One region of the Telluria sp. ZB4P37 genome, then DNA from elsewhere that is predicted to be linked to it. Evidence: predicted binding sites of a transcription regulator. Region 1 holds the regulator's gene; each other region holds the start of a gene.

Region 1 (4,522 bases):
TTCCGCCAGAAGCGCGACGGCGGTCCGGACCTGTGGGTCGAAGGCCAGGCCCAGCGCATCGAATACGACGAGCGCGCCGAGCTGGTCAAGCTGTTCACCGCGGCCGAAGTGCGCGAGCTCGAAAGCGGGCGCATGACCAATGAAATCAAGGGTCCGTTCATTTCCTACGACAACCGCAAGGAAGTCGCCCAGGTGCGCAACGACGCCAGCGGCCAGAGCAAGATCGGCGGCGGGCGCGGCACCCTGATCATCGCCCCGCGCCGCCCTGCAACCGCAGAAGGCGGCAAGCAATGACGGCAGCCTTGGCAACCGTGCGCGAAGGCTGCAGCACCCTGATCGTCAAGGGCCTGCAAAAGAGCTATGGCAAGCGGCTGGTGGTGCGCGACGTCTCGCTGCAGGTGGAATGCGGCGAAGTGGTTGGTTTGCTGGGCCCGAACGGCGCCGGCAAGACCACCTCGTTCTACATGATCGTCGGCCTGGTGCCGTCGGACGCCGGTTCGATCGACATCAACGGCACCGACATCTCGAGCCTGCCGATTCATCGCCGCGCGGTGCTCGGCCTGTCCTACCTGCCGCAGGAAGCCTCGGTGTTCCGCAAGCTCACGGTGGAAGAGAACATCCGCGCCGTGCTCGAACTGCAGCGCACCGACGAAGGCAAGGCCATGTCGAAGGACGAGATCAACGAGCGCCTCGATACCCTGCTGGCCGAACTGCAGATCGAGAAGCTGCGCGAGAACCCGGCGCTGTCGCTGTCGGGCGGCGAGCGCCGCCGCGTGGAGATCGCGCGCGCGCTGGCGACCAACCCGCGCTTCGTGCTGCTCGACGAACCGTTTGCCGGCGTGGACCCGATCGCGGTCATCGAGATCCAGCGCATCGTACGCTTCCTGAAGGAGCGCAACATCGGCGTCCTGATCACGGACCATAACGTGCGCGAGACGCTCGGCATCTGCGATCGCGCCTACATCATCAACCAGGGGGCGGTGCTGGCCTCGGGCCGTCCGGACGACATCATCGCCGACGAGTCGGTGCGCCGCGTCTACCTCGGCGAACACTTCCGCATGTGACCATGAAACAGTCCCTGCAACTCCGCACTTCGCAGCACCTGGCGCTCACGCCGCAGCTGCAGCAGTCGATCCGGCTCCTGCAGTTGTCCACGCTCGAACTGCACCAGGAGCTCGAGCAGATACTGACCGATAACCCGCTGCTCGAACGCCTTGACGATCCGCTCGACCACTCGGTGCGCCTGCTGGCTGACGGCGCCATCAACAGCGCACCCGCCAGCGGCGAAGCCCCGGCCACGCAGCCGGCACAGGAAGCCGGCGAAGGCGAGGGCGCCAAGCCGGAGGGCGAAGGTATCGAGGACGGCAATGATCGCGACCGGGGCGAACCGGATGGCGACTGGGGCGGCGAGGGCGGCGGCGCGCGCAGCGGCGACGACGAAGACGGCCGCCCGCAGCTGGAAGCCTGCAGCGTATCCCTGCGCGAGCACCTGGCCGAACAGGTCCGCACCACCGGCTGCAGCGTGCGCGACCGCGCGCTGGCCGAACTCGTGATCGATGCGCTCGACGACAACGGCTATCTGGAGGAGCCGCTGGACGACATCCACGCGCGCCTGCCCGCCGAACTCGAGATCGAGATGGACGAGCTGCGCTGTGCGCTGGCACTGGTGCAGAGCCTGGACCCGGTCGGCTGCGGTGCACGCAGCGCGGCCGAATGCCTGGCGCTGCAGATCCGCCGCATGCCGGGCGTGCCGATGGTCACGCGGCGCCTTGCGTTGAAGATCGTCGAAGGCTACCTGAGCTGGTTCGCCCAGCGCGAATACGCCAAGCTCAAGAAGGCGTTGGACTGCGACGACGAAGACCTGCGCGAAGTGCAGGCCGTGGTCCGCCAGTGCAATCCACATCCCGGCGCGACCTTTGCGTCTGCTACCTCCGACTACGTGGTGCCGGACGTGATCGTGCGCCGCGCCAAGGGCGGCTGGTCGGTGGTGCTGAACCCGGACGTGATGCCGAAACTGCGCGTGAATTCGCTCTACGCCAACCTGCTCAAGCAGGGGAAAAGCGAAAGCCAGATGGGCGCGCAGCTGCAGGAAGCCAAGTGGCTGATCAAGAATATGCGCCAGCGTTTCGATACGATCTTGCGTGTGGCCGAGGCAATTGTAGAGCGCCAGCGCAACTTTTTCAGCCATGGCGCGGTTGCCATGCGCCCGCTTGTGCTGCGCGAGATTGCTGATACACTAGGCCTACACGAGAGTACGATTTCCCGTGTAACCACGCAGAAATACATGTTGACCCCCCACGGCATGTTTGAACTGAAATATTTCTTCGGAAGCCACGTCGCCACCGAAGCGGGGGGAGAAGCATCTTCCACGGCGATCCGCGCGCTCATTGCGCAATTGACAGGAGCAGAAGACCCAAAGAACCCTCTATCCGACAGCAAGATCGCGGAAATGCTCGGGGAACAAGGTATGGTCATTGCGCGCCGGACGGTTGCCAAATACCGCGAAGCCCTCAAGATCCCTCCCGTCAGCCTCCGCAAGTCTCTGTAACTGCACTGCCCACACCTATCTTGTGGCGCGGGCAGCGCGACATTTTAAAGGAGTGTGTATGAACCTCACAATCAGTGGTCATCATCTTGAAGTGACTCCCGCAATTCGTGAATACGTTCAGAATAAGCTCGAGCGCATTAACCGTCATTTCGATCACGTGATCGACACCCACGTGTTCCTCGCCATCGACAACCTCACCGAAAAAGAAAAACGGCAGAAAGCCGAGATCAACCTGCAAGTATCAGGAAAAATTTTGCATGTGGCCAGTGCCGCGCAAGACCTGTACGCGGCGATCGACATGCTGATGGACAGGCTGGACCGCCAGGTCATCAAGCACAAGTCCATGCTGCAAAATCATAATCACGTGGCGCACAAACGCCTGCCGGATCTCGGCGAAGCCGCCGCTGCGTAAATACGCGCGGCAGCAATGACAGCAAGGGCGTCTGAGGGGACGCCCTTTTTGCATCTACAGTGCTTCGCATGCGCGCGACTGTTCTGTAAAATGCATGTTTTTTCGATCACAGCACATTCCATGACCGACACCGTCCTGACCCGCGTCGCCAACCGCACCGGCGTCATTACGCTCGACCGGCCAAAAGCCCTGAATTCCTTGTCGCTCGATATGGTGCGCGCGCTCACCGCGATCCTGCGCGACTGGCAGAACGATGCCGGCATCGACGCGGTCGTGATCACCAGCTCGAGCGAAAAGGCCTTGTGCGCGGGTGGCGACATCCGTTTCTTCCATGAAATGGGCCATGTCGGGCCGACTGGCGGCAGCGCGCTGCTGGAAGATTTCTTCACCGAAGAATACGCGCTGAACCACCTGATCCATTTCTACCCGAAGCCGTATATCGCGCTGATGGATGGCGTGGTGATGGGTGGCGGCATGGGCATTGCCCAGGGCGGTCCCGGTTGCGGCCTGCGCATCGTCACCGAGCGCAGCAAGGTCGCCATGCCCGAGGTGAATATCGGCCTGTTCCCCGATGTCGGCGGCAGCCATTTCCTGTCGCACGCGCCGGGCCAGTTGGGCCAGTACCTGGGCCTCACCGGTTTGACGATCGGCCCGGCCGACGCGATGTACGTGGGCCTGGCGGACCTGTTCGTGCCGGGCGAGAAGATGGGTGAGTTGATGGCGCTGGTGGAAGCTACGCCGGGTGCTGGTTTGCCTGCAGCGATCCGTGCGTTTGCCGCGCCGTTTGCGCGGGCCGCAGGCAGCAGTGAACTGCAGGCCCGGCGCGCCGTGATCGACGCCCACTTCGGCGCCGCCTCTGTGGCCGCCATCATGGCATCGCTGGCGCGCGACGAGAACCCGTTCGCGCAAAAAGCCCTCAAGGCCATGCGCCAGCGCTCGCCCCTGATGATGTGCGTCACGCGCGAACTCCTGCAGCGCGGCGCCTCGCTGGACGTGGCCGATTGCCTGCGCATGGAACGCTCGCTGGTGCGCCACAACTTCGAACACGGCGAAGTGCTGGAAGGCGTGCGCGCGCTGGTGATCGACAAGGACAACCTGCCGAAGTGGAATCCGGCGACGCTGGAGGAAGTGACGCCAGCGATGGTGGCGAAATTCTTCGAGCCGGTCTGGCCCGATTACGCACACCCCTTGCGTCACCTGTAGCAATACGCACGGTTGATCCGGCTTGCACGTCGATGCCGGCGCGTCAGTACGATGCGGCTTTGGTTGCACAAGGGCCTGCACTGTCAAAGCGCAGGCCCTTGCGCCTTATTCGGGCATGCCGAACATAATGGCACCCGACAGTGCCGAGACGCTCGGAACGCCGACCAGGACAATCGAGGTACCAGGCAGGCTGATGAGTAGATCGTTGCCGGTGTCAGTGACATACTTCGCGATGAACGCATCGACATTCATCGGCGTCGAGAAGAAGTCTGCAAAAAACAGTTTGTCTCCCTCGGCGGCTTTGAAATCCAGAAGGCGGTCATTGCCGTTCTGAGGATCGAATATGAACTTGTCAGCCC
Region 2 (4,522 bases), on a different contig from region 1:
GGCCAGCAATATCCTTTCCAGTCGCATTGCGTTCCGTTTCCAGAATTCACCTATCCAGCGCCCGACTCGGCAGCCGAAATTTCGCGCCTGGTAGTGCGCAAAACCTATCGCCGGCGCCGCGGCGACTCGATGGAGGGCATTTCGCAGGACTTTCGCGAAAAAGGTAGCACCAAGGCAATTCAACCAAGTTCAACCGTGCGCGGCGACAAGCGCGGCAATAGTCCGCTATTATTGCTAGGAATGTATCGTGAGATGTACCGCCATAGCCGTCAGAACGGGATTCGTTACTGGTATGCCGCTATGGAAAGGTCACTGGCGCGCTCGCTGGATAAGATGGGATTCAAGTTCGTGCCGATTGGGCCGCAGGTCGATTACTATGGTCCCGTTACACCGCACATGGTCGACTTGAATGAGCTGAACGAGCGCTTAAAGAGAGAAAACAAGTTCCTGGCAGCCTGGTTCAATGACGAACCGATTCCCATCTGGATCATGGTGAAGACCATGGTCGGAAATTATCTGGGGGCACGCTTCAGGAAAAAATAACTAGGGTCCGAGACTGGACAATAAAAACAGATGGACAACGGAAAAGCCCGCGTCGACCCTGACGCCTTCCTGTCCCGTGTAGATTTCGGGGCGCACCAGGAAACGATCGACCACGTCAACAGCAACATTTTCCGCGCTTACCTGGGCAGCCACTTAGCCAACATCCCAGGTGACATTTTTAAGCTTCGCCACCAGGTGTATTGCCTGGAATGTGCCTTCCTCCAGCCCGACCAGTATGTCGACGGCATGGAGCTCGACGATTACGACGACGCCTCCACCCACTTCGCGGCCTATACGCTTGAAGAAAAGCTGATCGGCGCGGTCAGGCTCGTGCAGCCCGTGGCGCCCAAGCCCTACCCGTTCGAGTTGCACTGCGAAGTATTCGACGATTTCGACATGCCCGACCGCGAACAGTCGGCCGAGATTTCACGCCTGGTGGTCAAGAAAAGCCACCGCCGCCGGCGCGCCGACAGCGTGCTGGGCATTCCCGGTTTCCTGCCGAGCCACGAGCCGGCGGTCGAATTCGATCCGGCGGTGGACCGGCGCGACCGTAGCTCGCCGATGCTGCTGCTCGGGATGTACCGCGAAATGTTCCGCCACAGCCAGGAAGCCGGCATCCGGTACTGGTATGCCGCGATGGAGCGGTCGCTCGCGCACGCGCTCAAGAAAATGGGATTCCGCTTCATGGCCATCGGCCCGGAAGCGAATTACTACGGTTCCGTCACGCCCTACGTGCTGGACCTGCATGACCTGCGGCGCAAGCTCTCGACGAGCAACCCGACCCTGGCGGCCTGGTTCAACGAAAAACCGCCAGTGGTCGAACACACCCACCCTTCCCGCGTCCACGTGGTCCGCAATCCGGGCAACGACATCAATTAAGCAGCGATATTCACCAGCTTGGTCGTGTGGTTGCGGAAGCTGTGCACCACCATGTTCGGCGATGCCGGCACATCCATTCCCGCCAGCATGTCGTGCATCATTGAGACGGCCAGCGCGGCGACCGTGAAGCTGCCCACCGCGATCTGCGATGCCGGGCAAGGACGGCCGTCTTCCATGATCGTCAGTGCCTTGGCCACCTGCTCGACCACCTGGCGGTCGAGGTGGGCGCCGATCCGGCCCATGATTTTCCCGAACACGTTCGCATAACTGGCATCGCCTTCGCCCTGGGCGTGCTGGACATCGTGCGCGATGACGTCGGCCAGCGAGGCGCTGGTGCCCGCAGGGAAATACAGCACGCCGGCGCCGAAACCGATCGACAGCGCAGTAAACACGGCCTTGCGCTGCTCGCGGGCATTCGTGTGCAGGGCCAGGATGGCTTCGAGGTCGAGGAAATCGATGGTATCGAAGATGATGTCGACACTGTCCACCAGCGACTGGGCATTGCCCGCGTCGAGGTTGGCCTGGACCGCTTCGACTTTCGCTTCCGGGTTGATGCGCAAAATGTGCTTCTTCAGGGCCTGCACTTTCGGCGAGCCGATGTCGTCGAAGTCGTAGAACTGGCGGTTCAGGTTGTGTGCGTCGACGGTATCGCCGTCGATCAGGACGAATTCGCTAAAGCCCATGCGCGCGGCGCAGATGGCGGTCGAGGCGCCCAGGCCGCAACCGGCGATCAACAGGCGGGTGCTGCGGATCTTTGCCTGGGTGTCGCTGGACACATAGCCGTTATTGCGCGTGGTAAAGGTATCGTAATCGAAAGCGTTGGTCATGGAACCCTCATATCGGAATGGTGCCGCATTGGCATGGTGCAGGAAAGTACGCGTCGTACGCCCATAAATAGCGCGCCACTTCCTTGCAAATAATGCGAGGCATCATGCCATTTTCTGGCCGTGTCAGCCAGCTTTTCAATGGGCTCAATTTGACTGTCGGTTTTCCTTACAGCTGCGCTGCAGTCTGCCGGCTTTTCAGCTTGGCTGAGACCGCGGCAGGCTTGTCCCATCTCTTACCCACCCCTGTAAACCCATCGCGAATGCTGAAACTGGCAAATGCGCTGTAGTTTGATTCATCGCAACAACTTCTATGTCCGCAAGATATATCAGCGTGTCGAAGAACTTTACAGGGGTAAAAAAGAGCCCGGATAGCTCATGTAGGACTAGTTCCCGCCGAGAAAATAAGCCCAATAAAATCAATCAGTTGCAACGGGCAACATTTTGCTGGCACGCGGATTGCTTAATACCTCGTGTCGCTCCCCGCAGCACCAAATTAAATCTCTGGAGATTAGAATGAAACTGAAACAACTGATTACCGCCCTGACCCTCGGCTTCGCAGCACTGTCCGCATCGGCTACTCCGCTGGACGCAATGACCGGCGCCCTGAACATCAAGCTGACCGGCCTGACCACCGAAGCAAACAACCCTGCCGGCACCAACGAAACGACCTGGGGCGTAGGTAACATCACCCAAATCATCGGCACCGGCGGCCAGAACTGGTTCTCGGGCGTGTCGGATGGCACCTACCTGTACTACATGATCTACGGTATCGCTGACCAGAACATCATCTATGATGATGTCTCGAAGAAGTTCAGCATCTACAACATCGGCGCTACCGGTGGCGCTGCTGACGGCGAGATCCACCTGGACATCTACCGTTCGACCACCAACCTGCTCGAGCTGACCTCGAACTTCAATGCCAACCCGGCTGGTCGTACCGGCTACGACAGCTACTCGCTGTTCGCTGGCATGGAAAAATATCTGGCAGTCACCTTTGGCGAAGGCAAGCAGACCGTCAACGTGGCAGGCGGCACCAATCCAGGCGCCGACGAGACCCTGGCAACCTTGGTCCAGACCGCTACCGGCGCGACCCTGCCAGCCGCTGGCGAAGGCCAGTTCTTCGGTGACGTGATCGGCGGCACCGCGAAGACCCAGTGGGACACCAACGGCCAGTTCGGTCACGACTTCGACGGCAAGTTCACGCTGAGCACCAACGGCGCGAGCCAGGGTTCGGGCACCTGCACGGACGCACAAATTGCTAACAACACCTGCTTCGTCGGCCTGATCAACGATCCAATCCGCGCCAACAAGATCCCTGAGCCAGGTTCGCTGGCCCTGCTGGGTCTGGGCTTCGCCGGTCTGGCTGGCCTGCGCCGCCGCCGCGCTGCCAAGTAATTTTCCTGCACACGACCGGGGCAACCCGGCCGTGGCATGAAGGCTGAAAAGGCCGGATCCTGCAAGGGATCCGGCCTTTTTCATTGTGCCCTCAACTGCCGGCGCGGGCGCCCTCCTGCAGCGTCCCCTTGAGCTGGCCGATCAGTTCGGTCGCCGCGCTGACGATCTGGCCGGGCGCAAAGCCGGCCCGCGTCATCTCCTTGTAGAACGAGCGCGCCAGGATGCGCGCAACATCTTCCGGATTCTGGTAAGCGGTGCCGGGCGCGGCGCCACCCCGGTGCTGCCCCTCCTGCCCCCGTTCATGCGCATCGCGCACCAGCGCCATTTGCGCAAAGCGCGACGCCAGCAGGTGCTGCAGCTGGATCACCTGGACCGATTTCCCGATGAACAGCGCCACCACCTCGAGCAGGTGCAGCTCGGCTTCGCTGAAGGCGGCGCCTGTGACGTTCACCACCCCGACCAGGCGGCCGTCGATGCGCACCGGCGCCGACATGAGGGCCGGCAGCATGGTGTGCTTGCGCCGGGCCAAGCCGGCGAAGGCGGAGCGGGTAATGTCCTCGACCAGCAGCGCGCGGCCGCTGGCCAGCACCTGGCCGCAGATGCCTTCGCCGCTTGCCACCAGGGCATTGGCGGCGGCCGGCGGCAGCTCGCCCGCGCTGGCGCACAGGCGCATGCGCAGGTCGTCGGGGGATTCGCTGTTGAGCAGCATGACCGAACAGCTGGCGGCGCCGACCAGGCGCTTGGCCAGCTCGGCATGGCTATGCAGGTTGTCGTCGAGGCTGCCGCTGGCGAGCAGGGCCTGCACGTCCTGCAGGCGCACCAGGCGCTTTGCATGGTCAGTCATGGATCACCTTCCGGATAAAGGGTCGACGCTGCGC
Region 3 (4,522 bases), on a different contig from region 1:
AGAAGTCAACAACCCGCGCCGCAACGTCCCGATCGGCATCCTGGCCGCGCTCGTGATCGTGACCGTGTTCTACCTGATGGTGGCGTTTGCCGCGATGGGCGCCCAGCCGGCCCACCTGTTCGAGGGCCAGCAGGCCGGCCTGTCGGTGATCCTGCAGAACGTAACCGGCCAGGCCTGGCCGGCGCTGGTGCTGTCGGCGGGCGCGGTGGTGTCGGTGTTCTCGGTGACCCTGGTGACGATCTACGGCCAGACCCGCATCCTGTACGCGATCAGCCGCGACGGTCTGATCCCGAAAACCTTCCAGAAGGTGAACAAGCGCACCCTGGCCCCGACCGCCAATACCGTGATCGTCTGCATCGTGGTGGCCCTGGTGGCCGGCCTGGTCGACGCGACCTTCCTGTGGGACATGGTGAGCATGGGCACGCTGACCGCCTTCATCGTGGTGTCGATCGCGGTGCCGGTGATCCGCGCCAAGCAGGGTGCGGGCGAGCCGGGTGGCTTCCGCGTGCCCTTCGGCCCCTACCTGATCCCGGGCCTGTCGATCCTCGCCTGCCTGTACATCATGAAGGACCTGTCGGCGACCACCTTCCGCGTGTTTTTCATCTGGATGGCGGTGGCCGTGGCGACCTATTTCCTGTACAGCGTGCGCCACAGCCGCCTGAACAAGGCGCAGTAAGTCAGGCAAGCAGGTGGAGACGCAGTTGGAACAATTTGAACGGCGGCGCGACCGCTTCGACCTGTTCGACGGCATGGACAGCGCCGCGGTCAACCTGTGCTTTCCGCTCGACCTGCCGGACTTCAGGCCCTGGTGCAAGCAGCAGGGCCTGGCCCCCTTCCACGTGCTGCTGTGCGCCGTGCTGCGTTCGGTGCTCGCGATCGAGAACTTCCGCTGGCGCCTGCTGGACGGCGAGGTATTCCGCATCGAGCGCCTGCGGCCCTCGTTCACGGTGGTGAACCACCATGACGACCTGAATTTCGCCCAGTTCGCCTGGACCGACGACCTGCGCGACTTCGTCGCCCGCGGCATCGCGGCGCGCGAGGAGGCCAGCGCCATGACCGGGCTGAACGCCACCTACCGCAACATGTCGCCGCGCGAGGCGAAGGAGCAGGTCTTCGTCACCTGCATTCCGTGGCTGGCGTTTACCTCGATCCAGCATCCGAGCGCCTCGCTGGCGCATCCGGACATTCCCTCGTTCGCATGGGGGAAGTTCCGGGATGCCGGCGGCGGGCGCCTCGAATTGCCGTTCTCGGTACAGGCACACCACGGTTTTGTGGACGGCTTCCACATCCACCAGCTGGCGCAGCAGGTTGCGGCCGAGCTGGAAGCGATGATGGCTTGAGCAGGCTTCAAGCCTCCAGCACTGCCTTGAGCCGTACCAGGGCTTCGCCCCAGGCCTGGGTGAGGTGTCTTGGGAATATTTACCTAAGCCAAGACGATGTGGGTGCCATACCCCCGGAGTTGGACGAAAAAAAGCCCCGCACGCGGCGGGGCTCCTTGGGCGCGGACGCTTAAACTGCCGGCGTGGCCAGCTTGGCCGAGCGGCGGCGCGCAGCGGCCAATCCCAGCACGCCCAGCCCGAACAGCGCAGCCGATGCCGGCTCCGGTACGACAGCCGGTGCAAGGGCGGTCGAGCTGTACAGGGTAATCTGGACGCTTCCCCACGAAGTATTGGCGGCACGCCAGGTCGAATTGTTGAAATTCTCGAATGACAGGTCGAAGTTCGAGGTGTACTGATTGCGCAGGTCTTGCCAAGCCGCCGGCAGCGAGAATCCCGTGTTGTTGATCCCATGCAGGCCCGCATAAAACGGGCCGGTTCCGACGAAGAAGCCGGTGGCCGTCGTCGGGGTGATATATCCATTCGGGCCCAGGCTGCAACAGGTCGTATTCCAGTAGTTGGCCAAGCCGGTGTAGGTGGCCGAGCCGGTCAGTCCATTTGCGTACTCGACATAGAAGCCGATCGAATTGGCCTTCAGCGTATTGGCGTTGCCCCAGGGGGTTGCCGACATTTCGCCGCTTTTGTTGGCATAGTCGGTCCACTGGCTCGCGACGTTCATGCCGCCTAGGGTAATTGGGGCAGCGGCCACCGAAGCGGACAGGCCCAGGGCGAGCAGGCCGGAGGAGAGGATGCGGAGGAAGGTCGATTTCATGGTCTTCTTTCAGAAAGATGTTTTGTGCATAGAAGCAATATACATGCCATTAGGAAATATATGTTTAAAATCAACAATATAATTCGCATCGAAGGATGGGCGGCGACCAAGGTGTAAGAAATTCCGACATAAAAAAAGCCACGCAAGCTAGGCCGCGTGGCTTTTCACATGGCGCCCGCAGGCGCCACCCGAACGTTTATTGCACGTTCATTTCTTTCAGCAGGTTGTCCGCCTTGTCCACGTGCTTCATGTTCCACAGGATGTAGCGCACGTCGACCTGGATGTCGCGGGTGTTGGCCTTGTTGAAGTCCCAGTCCGAGATGATCGAATCCAGGGTGCCGTCGAAGGCCAGGCCGATCAGCTCGCCCTTGGCGTTCAGTGCGGCCGAACCCGAGTTGCCGCCGGTGATGTCCAGCGTCGCCAGGTAGTTGACCGGCACGGTCTTGAGCTTCGGGTCGACATACTTGCCGAAGTCCTTGGCCTTGATCGCCGCCAGCTGTGCGGTCGGGGCGTTGAACTCGCCTTCGCCGGTGTGCTTCGCGACCACGCCCTTGATGGTGGTGAACGCGGTCCACGAACCGGTGCCGTCGGCGCCGTGGGCGCGGCCGGCGATCTTGCCGAAGGTAACGCGCAGGGTGCCGTTGGCGTCCGGGTAGACGGCCTGGCCGCGGCTGTTCATGTAGGCGATCTTGGCCTTCATGTAGTTGCCATAGGCTTGCTGGATCTTGCCTGCCAGTTCCTGCTCTTTGGCTTCATCCTTCATGTCGGCGTCGTACATCGCGACGGCGGCCTTGATGAAGCTGTCGTTCGAGGCCTGGAATTCGGCTGGCGATTTTTTCAGCCATGCGCTGCGCTCGTCCTTGTTGGCCAGTTTCGAACCGGCATAGATGCGGTCCAGTGCGGCCTTCAGTTCGGCTTCGCTCATGCCGGCGCGGAGTCCCAGGGCGGCATCGAAGGCGGCGTCATGCTCGGCAGCCGGCTGCGCGTTGTATTTCTGCAGGAAGTTCAGCACCAGCGCCTTGTCGACTTTTTCGTCGTAGGTGCGGTCCTGGCCGGCGATGACCGAATTCCAGCGCGGCATGTCGCGTTCCTGGAAGCCCGACTTGCGCTCGGTGTCCGGCTTGGTGCGCTCGTTGGCCAGGCGGTAGAGCGAACGTGCCGAGGACAGGAACTTCGGCTGCGCATAGCTCAGGAAGAAGGTCTTCTTCGTGCCGGCATCGCGCTCGGCGATCAGCTGCTCGACCTGCTCGATGTCGGCGCCGAACTGGGCCTTGCGGGCCGCGTTAGCGTTGACCCAGGTCTTCAGTGCAGTGTGCTCGGCGGTCTTGCGCTGCAGGAAGTCACTACCCTCGTAAGAGGTCAGCATGCCCTTGCGGTTCTTGTAGTAGTTGTTGACGTTGGCGACCTGGCCGGCGTACCTGAGCTTGGCGGCAGGATCGTTCTTGGTCTCGCGCTCGATGATGGCCAGGGTCTCGCCCGATGCCGCAACGAACGCCGGATAGTTCCAGTCGAAGGTCGAGGCCACTTCCGACGGCAGGCGGTGGCGGTTGGTGCGGCCAGGGTAGCCCAGCACCATGATGAAATCGCCTTCTTTCGAGCCTTCCTTGGCGATCTTGATGTGGTGCTTAGGCTGGTAAGGCACGTTGTCCTTCGAGAACTCGGCGGCCTTGCCATCCTTGCTCACGTAGGCGCGGTAGAAGCCGTAGTCGCCGGTGTGGCGCGGCCACATCCAGTTGTCGGTGTCGCCGCCGAACTTGCCCACGCCGGCCGGTGGCGCGTGCACCAGGCGCACGTCGCGGATCTCGAGCTGCTTGAGGCGGTAGAACTCCAGGCCGCCGTAATAGCTGGCCACGGTGCAACGGTAGCCTGCGTCTTTTTCGCATTCGGCCACCAGCTTCTTCTGGTTCTTTTCGATGGCGTCAATGCGTGCCTTGCCGTTCAGCTTGGCGACTTCAGGAGTGATGATCTGGTCGGTGACGTTGGCCACTTCCTCGGTCACGTAGACGCGGCTGCCCGGGGCGGCCGGCAGTTCTTCGCCGAAGTTTTTAGCCAGGAAACCGTTGGCGAGCAGGTCGCGTTCCGGGGTCGAATTGACCGCCACGCTGTTGTACACGCAGTGGTGGTTGGTGACGACCAGGCCTTGCGGCGACACGAACGAGGCCGAGCAGCCGCCCAGGCTCACGATGGCGCCCATCGGGAATTCGGTGAGCTTGGTCAGGCTGGCCGGATCCAGCTTGAGGCCGGCGGCTTTCAGTTGCTTGGCTACTTGTGGCAGCTGCTGCGGCATCCACATGCCTTCGTCCGCTTGTGCGGCGAAGCTGGTCAGGATAGCCAGCGAGAGGAGAGTCTTTTTCATTCGCGTCAGTCTGTTAGG
Region 4 (4,522 bases), on a different contig from region 1:
CCGGTATCAGCGTTCACGGTGTGCGTCTCGCGCTATCAACCAATCCTGCCCGGCCCTGCTTGCTTCTTACTTCCGATCCGCGATCGGCACGAACTGCAGGTCCTCCGGACCGACGTAGTTCGCGCTCGGGCGGATGATCTTGTTGTCGATGCGCTGCTCGATCACGTGCGCGGCCCAGCCGGAGGTGCGCGAGATGACGAACAGCGGCGTGAACATGGCGGTCGGCACGCCCATCATGTGGTACGAGACGGCCGAGAACCAGTCCAGGTTCGGGAACATCTTCTTCACTTCCCACATCACCGACTCAAGACGCTCGGCGATGTCGAACATCTTCATCGAACCACCTTCCGCGGACAGCGAACGCGCCACTTCCTTGATCACCACGTTGCGCGGGTCGCTGATGGTGTAGACCGGGTGGCCGAAGCCGATCACGACTTCCTTGTTGGCCACGCGGTTGCGGATGTCGGCTTCGGCTTCATCGGCGTTCTCGTAGCGCTTCTGGATGTCCAGCGCCACTTCGTTGGCGCCGCCGTGCTTCGGGCCGCGCAGCGCGCCGATCGCGCCGGTGATGGCCGAGTGCATGTCCGAGCCGGTGCCTGCGATGACGCGCGCGGTGAAGGTCGAGGCGTTGAATTCGTGTTCGGCATACAGGATGAGCGAGGTGTGCATGGCGCGCACCCACTCTTCTTTTGGTGCGTGGCCGTGCAGCAGGTGCAGGAAGTGGCCGCCGATCGAATCGTCGTCGGTTTCTACCTCAATGCGCTTGCCATTGTGGCTGTAGTGATACCAGTACAGCAGCATCGAGCCGAAGGAGGCCATCAGGCGGTCGGCGATGTCGCGCGCGCCGGGGATATTGTGGTCGTCCTTCTCGGGCAAGGTGCAGCCCAGGGTCGACACGCCGGTGCGCATCACGTCCATCGGGTGGGCGCCTGCCGGCAGCGCTTCCAGCGCGCTCTTGACCGCCTGCGGCAGGCCGCGCAGCGATTTCAGCTTGGCCTTGTAGCCTTTCAGTTCTGCTTGGGTCGGCAGCTTGCCGTGCACCAGCAGGTAGGCGATTTCCTCGAATTCGCAGCTGGTGGCGACGTCCAGGATGTCATAGCCGCGGTAATGCAAATCGTTGCCCGACTTGCCAACCGAGCACAGCGCCGTATTGCCGGCGGCGACGCCGGACAGGGCCACCGATTTCTTCGGCTTGAAGGTCGGGATGTCGTTGTTCTGGGTGCTCATGCGGTCTCCTGGTTACTTGGTTTTTTTCTGGGCGAACAAAGCGTCGAGCTTAGCTTCAAAGCTGTGATAATCAATGCGGTCGTACAGCTCGGCGCGGGTCTGCATCGTGTCCAGCACGTTCTGCTGGGTGCCGTCGCGGCGAATGGCGTTATACACGTTTTCGGCCGCCTTGTTCATGGCGCGGAAGGCTGACAGCGGGTACAGCGCCAGGGCGACGTGGGCGCTTTTCAGTTCCTCGACGGTGAACAGCGGGGTCGCGCCGAATTCGGTGATGTTGGCCAGCACCGGCACCTTCACGGCGTCGGCGAACTGCCTGTACATCTCGAGGCTGGTCATGGCTTCCGGGAAGATCATGTCGGCACCGGCTTCGACGCAGGCCACGGCGCGTTCGATCGCGGCGTCCAGGCCTTCCACGGCCAGCGCATCGGTGCGCGCCATGATGACAAAGTCTTCGTCGGTGCGAGCGTCGGCAGCCGCTTTCACGCGGTCCACCATTTCGTCCAGGTCGACGATTTCCTTGCCCGGACGATGGCCGCAGCGCTTGGCGCCGACCTGGTCTTCGATATGGCAAGCCGCCGCGCCGGCCTTGATCAGCGAACGCACGCTGCGGGCGACGTTGAAGGCCGAGGCGCCAAAACCGGTGTCGATGTCGACCAGCAGTGGCAGGTCGCACACATCCGTGATGCGGCGCACGTCGACCAGTACGTCGTCCAGGTTCGAGATGCCCAGGTCCGGCAGGCCCAGCGAGCCGGCAGCGACGCCGCCGCCGGACAGGTAGATCGCCTTGAAACCGGCGCGCTTGGCCAGCAGGGCGTGGTTGGCATTGATGGCGCCGACGACCTGCAGCGGGGATTCTTCCTGGACTGCCTTGCGGAATGCCGCACCGGCGGAATACTGGCTCATGCTAAACCTTTCAATTGATACGTTGAACGAATACCAACCCTCTGATGCAAGGGGCGTGCCAGCGCGTGCGGGCGGACGATTGCAACGAATTTCAAGCACTTGGCCGCGTTTCAGCGCACCGTCGGCGGTTTTTCTCGTCTATTGCGTTTCATCATGTTTCACGATGAAACGCAGAATGGAACATGATATCAATAAAAAACCCCGCCGTAGCGGGGTTGGAAAGACGTTTGCAGCCCGTCAGTGGCAGCAGGGGCTCAATGTCCGCTGGCGCCCGAGGCACCGATGCCGGTTTCCGACCGCACTTCCTGCGCTTCGAAGCCGGCCCTGTCGATGGCCGCGCGCGGGCTCTTGTCCGTCACCGAGAACAGCCAGATGCCGAAGAAGCCGATCGGCATCGAGAAGATCGCCGGCGAGGTGTAGGGGAAGATCGCCGCCGCATTGCCCAGCACGTCGACCCAGACCGACTTCGATACCACCGTCAGGAGCACCGCCGTGCCCAGGCCAAGGAAGCCGCCGACCGTCGCACCGCGGGTGGTGCAGTCCTTCCATAGCACCGACATGAACAGTACCGGGAAATTGGCCGAGGCCGCGATCGCGAACGCCAGCGACACCATGAAGGCCACGTTCTGCTTTTCGAAGGCGATACCGAGCAGCACCGCAATGAAACCGAGGCAAATCGTGGTGATCTTCGAGACCCGCAGCTCGCTGCTGCTGGTGGCCGTTCCCTTGGCGAACACGGTGGCATACAGGTCGTGCGAGACGGCCGAGGCCCCGGACAGGGTCAGGCCAGCCACCACCGCGAGGATGGTGGCGAAGGCCACCGCCGAGATGAAGCCGAGGAAGATGTCGCCGCCCACGGCCTTGGCCAGGTGCACCGCCGCCATGTTGTTCCCGCCCAGCAATTTGCCTGCTGCATCTTTGAATTCGGGATTGGTCCCGACCAGCACGATCGCGCCGAAGCCGATGATGAAGGTGAGGATGTAGAAATAGCCGATCCAGGTGGTGGCCCACAGCACCGACTTGCGCGCCTCCTTGGCGCTCGGGACGGTAAAGAAGCGCATCAGGATGTGCGGCAGGCCGGCGGTGCCGAACATCAAGGCCATGCCGAAGGAAATCGCGGAGATCGGGTCTTTGACGAAGTTACCCGGCCCCATGATGGAGAAGCCCTTGGCGTGCAGCTCGGTCGCGGTGGCGAACAACTTTTCCGGGCTGAAGTTGAATTGCGCCAGGACCGCGAACGCCATGTACGAGGCGCCCGAGAGCAGCAGCACGGCCTTGATGATCTGCACCCAGGTGGTGGCGGTCATGCCGCCGAACAGCACATAGACCATCATCAGCACGCCGACGATCACCACCGCGATCCAGTAGTCAAGGCCGAACAGCAGCTTGATGAGCTGGCCGGCGCCGACCATCTGGGCGATGAGATAGAACAGCACCACGACCAGGGTGCCCGAGGCGGCAAAGACGCGGATCGGCTTCTGGTGGAAGCGGTAGGCGGCGACGTCGGCAAAGGTGAAGCGCCCCAGGTTGCGCAGGCGTTCGGCCATCAGGAAGGTGATGATGGGCCAGCCGACCAGGAAGCCGATGGCGTATATCAGTCCGTCGAAACCGTCGAGGAAGACGGCCGCCGAAATGCCGAGGAAGGAAGCGGCCGACATGAAGTCGCCCGCGATCGCCAGCCCGTTCTGGAAACCGGTGATGCCGCCGCCCGCGGTGTAGAAATCCGAGGCCGAACGGGTTTTCGACGCTGCCCACTTGGTGATGAAGAGCGTGAAGATGACGAAAGCCGCGAACATGATGATCGCGGTCCAGTTGGTGGTCTGCTTGGCGGCCTGGCCCAGGTCGGGTGCGGCAGCGGCGATGCCGGACAGCGCGAACAGGGCCAGCGCAGCAGCGCTGCGATGAAGCCGTGGCATGCGGCGCGTCATGCTCCCACCTTCTTGCGGATGGCGTCGGTCAGTTCATCGTACAAGCCGTTGGCGCGGCGCACGTAGATGCCGGTGATCACGATGGTGAACACGATGACGAACAGGCCGAGCGGGATGCCCCAGGTCATGACGCCCTGGCCGATGCGGGTGCCCAGGAACTCTTTATTGAAGGCAACCAGCAGCGTGAAGCCGTAGTAGACGATCATCATCGCCCAGGTGAGGGTCCAGCCGAAGCGCGAACGCATCCTGACCAGCTTGTGGTAGTCGGGGTCAGCCTTGACCCGCCGTACGAGGTCTTGTTCCATGTTGTCTCCTGATGTTCTTGTGTTGCCTTGTCAAGGGCTAGTCCCAGCCTACCCCCGCGCGCTTACCATTTACTTACGCAGACGCCGCCTTAGGCTATATTGCAACAATGTTTCAGGCTGAAACGCCGCACATGAAATCGACTACACTTGAAACATGAG

What was found. The regulator sigma-54, encoded in region 1, starts transcription at its own class of promoters, with help from an activator protein. The targets are predictions, from matches to a motif close to TGGCANGNAANCTGCTTT.
Region 2: AC56K1_RS08860 (PEP-CTERM sorting domain-containing protein) is a predicted target of sigma-54. The motif match lies at 2,695-2,712, and genes of this name have one in related genera.
Region 3: AC56K1_RS19030 (PEP-CTERM sorting domain-containing protein) is a predicted target of sigma-54. The motif match lies at 2,180-2,197, and genes of this name have one in related genera.
Region 4: prpB (methylisocitrate lyase) is a predicted target of sigma-54. The motif match lies at 2,174-2,191, and genes of this name have one in related genera.

Annotation. Positions count from the first base shown of each region.
Region 1 is NZ_JCASID010000008.1:207,242-211,763, forward strand. Features, by position in the region: gene lptA (lipopolysaccharide transport periplasmic protein LptA) at 1-294, shown strand, start outside; gene lptB (LPS export ABC transporter ATP-binding protein) at 291-1,064, shown strand; gene AC56K1_RS14845 (RNA polymerase factor sigma-54) at 1,067-2,548, shown strand; gene hpf (ribosome hibernation-promoting factor, HPF/YfiA family) at 2,607-2,960, shown strand; gene AC56K1_RS14855 (enoyl-CoA hydratase/isomerase family protein) at 3,081-4,163, shown strand; partial or broken gene AC56K1_RS14860 (Ig-like domain-containing protein) at 4,269-4,522, opposite strand, start outside.
Region 2 is NZ_JCASID010000003.1:338,660-343,181, reverse strand. Features, by position in the region: gene AC56K1_RS08875 (PEP-CTERM/exosortase system-associated acyltransferase) at 1-543, shown strand, start outside; gene AC56K1_RS08870 (PEP-CTERM/exosortase system-associated acyltransferase) at 574-1,422, shown strand; gene AC56K1_RS08865 (HesA/MoeB/ThiF family protein) at 1,419-2,249, opposite strand; gene AC56K1_RS08860 (PEP-CTERM sorting domain-containing protein) at 2,763-3,644, shown strand; gene AC56K1_RS08855 (GAF domain-containing protein) at 3,736-4,488, opposite strand.
Region 3 is NZ_JCASID010000014.1:59,253-63,774, forward strand. Features, by position in the region: gene AC56K1_RS19020 (APC family permease) at 1-676, shown strand, start outside; gene AC56K1_RS19025 (CatA-like O-acetyltransferase) at 702-1,340, shown strand; gene AC56K1_RS19030 (PEP-CTERM sorting domain-containing protein) at 1,510-2,148, opposite strand; gene AC56K1_RS19035 (S46 family peptidase) at 2,345-4,504, opposite strand.
Region 4 is NZ_JCASID010000011.1:154,479-159,000, reverse strand. Features, by position in the region: gene prpC (bifunctional 2-methylcitrate synthase/citrate synthase) at 67-1,227, opposite strand; gene prpB (methylisocitrate lyase) at 1,240-2,130, opposite strand; gene AC56K1_RS17215 (cation acetate symporter) at 2,385-4,046, opposite strand; gene AC56K1_RS17210 (DUF485 domain-containing protein) at 4,055-4,363, opposite strand; gene prpR (propionate catabolism operon regulatory protein PrpR) at 4,518-4,522, shown strand, end outside.